2 regions of the Leptolyngbya sp. GGD genome follow, and region 1 is predicted to be linked to the other one. Evidence: predicted binding sites of a transcription regulator. Region 1 holds the regulator's gene; the other holds the start of a gene.
The links. The regulator NtcA, encoded in region 1, controls nitrogen genes in cyanobacteria. The targets are predictions, from matches to a motif close to TTTGTANNNNNNNNTACAAA.
Positions count from the first base shown of each region.

Region 2: a site for NtcA is predicted at 1,550-1,569, ahead of OU814_RS30480 (DUF6761 family protein). Genes of this name have one in related genera too.

Region 1 is NZ_JAPQKE010000001.1:657,535-660,681, forward strand. Features, by position in the region: gene OU814_RS03135 (DUF3084 domain-containing protein) at 1-968, opposite strand, end outside; gene ntcA (global nitrogen regulator NtcA) at 1,088-1,759, opposite strand; gene fabI (enoyl-ACP reductase FabI) at 2,199-2,999, shown strand; gene OU814_RS03150 (vWA domain-containing protein) at 3,024-3,147, shown strand, end outside.
Region 2 is NZ_JAPQKE010000014.1:27,373-30,519, forward strand. Features, by position in the region: gene OU814_RS30465 (caspase family protein) at 1-399, shown strand, start outside; gene OU814_RS30470 (BolA family protein) at 447-692, shown strand; gene grxD (Grx4 family monothiol glutaredoxin) at 717-1,034, shown strand; gene OU814_RS30480 (DUF6761 family protein) at 1,153-1,395, opposite strand; gene OU814_RS30485 (response regulator transcription factor) at 1,628-2,410, shown strand; gene OU814_RS30490 (WG repeat-containing protein) at 2,529-3,147, shown strand, end outside.

The DNA of each region.
Region 1 (3,147 bases):
ATGAGGTTTTGCACTTCCGCAATCGGGATTTGCACAATTTGCTGATTGTTCTGCCCCAGGCGAAGCGACTCGATCGCGGTCTGATTTGCCAATTGCAGTAATTGATCGACCGCTGCTTTGGCTCCACCTTGTTCGACGACGCGCACAACGCCTGAAGACAGCACTTGTGTCCGAAAAATTGCCAGATCACCTCGGCGAATCTGTTCCACATCTTGCTGAATCTGCTGAACGGCTGCCACGAGAAAAGCTCTCTGCTGTTCCAGGGTTTTCAATTCTGCTTCGCGTTGAGCAATGACTTGATCGCGCTCATTAATTTCGCGATCGCGCTTTTCAATCAGGGCAGTTCGTTCCGCAATTTGCGCATCTCGTTCCGCAATTTGGGCTTTCACCTGATCCCGTTGTTCAATTAACGCCTGCTGCTCAGATTCCAGCTGATTGATTTCGTTGCGGAGCGAAAGTGCTTGCTGAGAAACTGTTTCTAGCTGATTGCGGGTGAGATCTCGCTGCGCTTCTGTCCTGCGAAGTTGGGCATCGGTTTCTCGTTGTCGAGCGACTGAAACTTGAAGATTGGCATTGAGGCGCTTGAGATATTCCTCAATTTGGGCACGTTCCGATCGCGCTTGCTCTAGATCTTTCTCAACCTCAGCTTTTCGCTGATCTGTGGTTTTGAGATCAGCCGTGACTTTATCGAGGTCACGATTTGTCGCCCGCAAATCGGCTTGAATTCGCCCGAAGTTCAACACCATCTCTCGAAAGGTGCGACTGGCAAGCAGTAAAACGCCTAACGTAGAGGCAGAAATCAGCGTGCCCGTCAAAATCGTCACGACAACTGCTGTTTGTTTGGGACGGAGATTGAACAAGCTGAGGCGGGCTTTTCCCACGCGCGTTCCTAAGCGATCGCCGACTGTCGCGATCACCCCTCCTAACACCAACACCACCAAAATTAGAATTAGCCCGACATCGGACATGACGCTCCCACAAACCCCTAGACATACTGCACTCTAAGGGCACTTTCAGACTTTGCCTTTCATTATGACTGCTCGCTCTATGATTCGCGTGAGTCACTCAGGACTGAATTCTAATCGAATTAGGTAAATTGTTGACTAAGCGTTACCGGATTATGAACGGTTATTTTTTTCTTGTGAATTGAGATCATTTTGTCCTGACGCAAATCGCCCAGTAAGCGGGTGACTGTGACGCGAGTCGAGCCGATTGCTTCAGCGATCGCTTGGTGAGACAGTTTGAGATCAATCATGATCCCCTCTTGTGAGGGCACACCAAAGTCACGACACAGAATCAGGAGGAAACTAACAAGACGCGATCCCATATCTCGGTGCGCCAGCGTTTCGATCATCATTTCAGTTTGTAAGATTCTCGACGACAAGCCTTTCAGCATCAGCATCGAGAGTTCGGGATTGTCTTTGAGCGCTTTTTCAACTTGTTCGATCGGAACAGACAGCAATTCGACAGGGGTGAAGGCAACTGCGTGATAAAAGCGATCGGCACGTTGTCCTGTGATCAGAGAAAGCACCCCGAACACACTATTTTCTCGAAGCAGCGCGACGGTAATTTCTTCTCCTGCCTCGTACACCCGTGAGAGTTTAACCGCACCCTTGACGAGAAAGTAGACCCGCTCCGCCGGATCGCCCGGAAAGAAGATGGTCTTACCGCGTTCAAACGTCTCTACAACAGGAGGATATGCTCCCCCTCCAATCTGACGAAACATCGCTGCAAGCGGTTTATCCTTGGTCACTACCATTTCTTTCCTTGTCGTATCGAGTGAAGCTGGGAAGTCTAACAGTCTATGTAAGCAATCGATGACTTTAGACCACTAAAACTGAGTCTATGATCTGTTTTAGTGTCGTAAACTACAATTTCGCTTTGATCTTCAGAAAACTCAGTAAATTCTCTAAGAAGAAGGCGCAATTTCGAGTCGATCTACTGGAATCTTCTGGGCAGACCCAATAATTTCCACAGATCATACCGTGAAAGCACGAATATTCTAGGGCGAGGCATTAAGGAATCATGAAGGATTCCGAACCAGAATCAGAGAGGATTCGCTGGCAGAAAAACCGAACTGAGAAATGACGCAATTCGATTCTCGATCCGCCAAGCTTGGGACGATCGCGTCAGCGAAGAGCAGTTCGAGAGGGATCCCTTTCTGCTATCCTCATAAATGCTTTACACGGTAGAAGACCATGCTAGACCTGACTGGAAAGAACGCACTTGTAACGGGAATCGCGAACAACCGCTCGATCGCATGGGGCATCGCTCAGCAGCTACACAAAGCAGGCGCAAATATTGGCATCACCTATCTACCGGATGCAACCGGCAAAGCGGAAAAGAAAGTTGCCGACTTGACCGAGCCGCTCAATCCCAGTTTGTTCTTGCCTTTGAACGTGCAAGATGACGCACAGATTGAGAGCGCATTCAATACCGTGAAAGACAAATGGGGCAAGTTGGATATTCTGATCCACTGTCTCGCATTTGCTAGCAAAGATGATTTATCCGGCGATTTCTCCAAAACGTCGCGCGCGGGTTATTCGCTGGCGTTGGATATCAGTTCTTACTCGCTGGTGCAACTAGCTGGAGCCGCAAAACCTCTAATGAGCGAAGGCGGTAGTATCGTGACGCTGACTTACCTCGGTGGTGTGAAAGTCATCCCGAACTATAACGTCATGGGAATTGCCAAGGCAGCATTGGAAATGAACGTGCGCTACCTCGCAAATGAGTTAGGGCAGAACAATATTCGAGTCAATGCGATTTCAGCAGGTCCGATTCGGACATTGGCTTCCTCGGCAGTCGGTGGCATTCTCGATATGATTCACCACGTTGAAGAAGTTGCGCCGTTACGTCGAACTGTGACGCAGATCGAAGTCGGGAATACCGCAGCATTTCTCTGTAGTGACTTATCAAGCGGGATCACGGGTCAGGTGATCTACGTCGATGCAGGCTACGAAATTATGGGGATGACGGGATCGAAGCCCAGTGCTGGATAGCAATTAGACGATAGGAGATGTGCCGTGCCCAATTTTGAAACTTTGCAAAATCGAGACTACACCTTGATTTTGGATAAAAGTGGCAGTATGTCTACCAATGATCAAATTGGGGGCGGCAGTCGTTGGGAAGCAGCCCAAGAATCAACGC
Region 2 (3,147 bases), on a different contig from region 1:
CTGCTTGGCGTGCTGTTCCGCAACTGGTCGGCGTTTATGGGCGGGCAGCAAACGGCGAATACTCAACCTTCTCCTGCGCCTCAAGCTGTGGCATCACCGAGTCCTGATTCTGGAAAGATCTTGAATGAAGCCCGATCGTTAATCAAACCCACGCTAGCATCAGATGCAAGTCGCGCGATTGATCGGGCGCGCGCAATCCCACCGAATGATCCCCTCTATGCTGAAGCGCAACAAGACATCGATCGATGGAGTCGCAATATTCTAGAAATTGCGCGCAAACGAGCAGAGCAGAAAGAGTTTCAACAAGCGATTTCAGCCGCTCAACTCGTTCCAAAAGATCGACCTCAAGTTTACGCCGAGGCACAGAAAGCGATCCAGCAGTGGCGCAAAGCTCGTTAGACTAAGAATCAGGAAAATTCGCGAAACGATTACATCGAGGAACCCCAATGATTAGCCCGGATCAGGTTGAGGCAATGATCAAAGCAGGATTGCCGGATGCCCAAGTGCAGGCAAACAGTCCTGATGGGGAGCATTTCGAGGTGACAGTCGTCTCCTCAGCCTTTGCTGGGAAGCGTCGCGTTCAACAGCATCAGCTTGTGTATGGTGCGGTTCAACAGGCACTCTCCACCGAAGCCATTCATGCTCTCTCACTGAATACGTTCACGCCCGAAGAATGGGCAACCAAAAACTAACTCTCTTACCCCTTGAACTTACTTATGACTACCTCAAACCGCATCAAATCGATCGTCGATAGCGACAAAATTGTCGTTTTCATGAAAGGCAGCAAACTCATGCCAATGTGCGGCTTTTCCAATAACGTTGTGCAAATTCTCAATACGCTGGGTGTCCCCTACACGACTGTAGACGTGCTAGAAGACCCTGAAGTCCGTCAAGGCGTGAAAGAGTTCTCGAACTGGCCAACGATTCCCCAAGTGTATGTAAATGGGGAATTTATTGGCGGTTCGGACATCATGATTGAGATGTACCAGAGTGGCGAATTACAGCAGCTTGTAGAAGTTGCACTTGCCTCGTAATGAGGTGGGGAGTGGGGAGATGGGGGAAGATTGATTCTTACTCCCTACTCCCTACTTTCACCTCTGCGACTGACCAACCAAATCAAAAAGGGGCGCGCACGCACCCCTTTTCCCATTTCTATCGGTAGTCTGGTTCTGGCATCACCATGTCGAAATTCGACGGATCATAGATGTAGCGAGTAATCTCCTCTTCCAGACGATTGATCTGGTACGGCTCTAGCACGCTAGCATGTCGGAGCGCGGACAAATACCCGTCGAGATAGAGACGCAGGTCATCGTAACGATAGCCCCGGTTCCAGAGTTCGACGAGAGCGTCGGAGAGGCGTTGATAATAGCGAATCGTCAAAGAATCTTGAAGCATATGCGATGACGCGAAAACAACAGATGCCGTTTGGCATTCCACTCACTGAGCTATGACTTTAGCTTAACATTACACTCGCTATTCTCTCAGTTTGTATCGAAATTCTATAGAAAGACATACTCCGATACGGAACGTTGTGTAGGCGGAGTACATATGGGTAGCACCCGTTACAAATCAAAACTAAGAAGCTTTGATACCCTTAACTCAAGCATTTTGAGGTCAAGTTGCCCCCGTGGGAGCCATTAATATACAAATCGTTGAAGGAAATCCGCACCTTCGATCGCTGCTAGGATGGCATCTTCAGCAGGCGGGCTACCAAGTCCACCAATCGGCTGATTTGCACCAAGCGCGTGAGATGTTTCTGGTGCGGCAGCCCAATCTCATGATCCTTGATTCTGAGATGCCCAGTGGCGATGGGTTGGAGTTTTGTCGCTGGTTGAGTCAGCAGCAGACGGCGCTGATTCTGATGCTGTCTGCCCGGACAACTGAATCTGATATTGTCGCAGGGTTGCGATCAGGGGCAGATGATTATCTGACGAAGCCGTTCGGGATGCAGGAGTTTTTGGCGCGAGTGGAGGCGTTGTTGCGACGACAGCGGACGGCGGCTCCTCCGGTCAATCTCGATTTTGGGGATCTGAAAATTGACTTGGTGCATCGACGGGTGCGATTTAAGGGTGAGTTGATTGAGTTGACCCCACAGGAGTTTAGTTTGCTCTATGTGCTGGCTCAGGCAGGCGGAACCGCTTTGAGTCGGGCAGATCTGCTGCAACGAGCTTGGCCTGATGAGATTGATAATCCTCGAACTGTGGATACTCACGTCCTGTCTTTGCGTAAGAAGGTGGAGATTGATCCGAGACAGCCGAATTTGATTCAGACGGTGCGGAATGTGGGGTATCGGTTGAATTTGGAGATTTTGAACGCGCCTCCGGTGCATCAGAATAATGGGCAATTGCCTCGTAAACCAGCAACGGCTTCAATGTCGAGAATGGCAGCGGTTCAACGTCCTCGGATTTAGGGAAAAATTTCGACGAATTCCTGATTTGTTGGATAACCGATGTGATGCAATGCGATCGCATGTGTCCCAAAATCTGTGAGGTCGATACACTTAGGAGAATCTATGACGGTTCTGGGTCATGATGCTGCGTTTTTTATTGCTTGCGACGTTGGGGTTTGCGACGGTTAGTGTTTGCAGCCATCCGCCAAATTTGACGATTGAACAACGTGCGATCGCAAGTGATCTCTTCGCGATCGACCATCAGTTTGACAGTGCAACCGATTTTGCTGAAGGAACAGCGCTGGTGCAATTGGGGCGCGAATTTCGCTATATCGATCGTTTGGGACGAGTAATGGTTACGCCGAAACAAGAGTTTGAAGCGTATTCGCCCTTTTCGGAAGGCTTGGCGGTGGTGAAATTGGGGGATCAGTATGGGTTTCTGAATCGTCAGGGAGAAGTAGCAATTCCGCCGAAATTTGAACGGGTGACGCGATTTCGAGAAGGATTTGCAGTCGTGCAGATGGGACGGCTTTACGGATTTATCAAACCGACTGGAGAAGTTGCGATCGCGCCTCAATATCAATTGACCTCGGGCTTTTCTAACGGATTGGCAGCAGTGAAGCGGGGCGAGAAATATGGCTATATTGATGCGTCGGGTCGAACTGCGATCTCACTAAGATTCGATGACGCTTGGCAGTTTTCTCATGGGCTTGCTGCTGCCAAAATCGGTCAGAAATGGGGCTATATCAATCAAACTG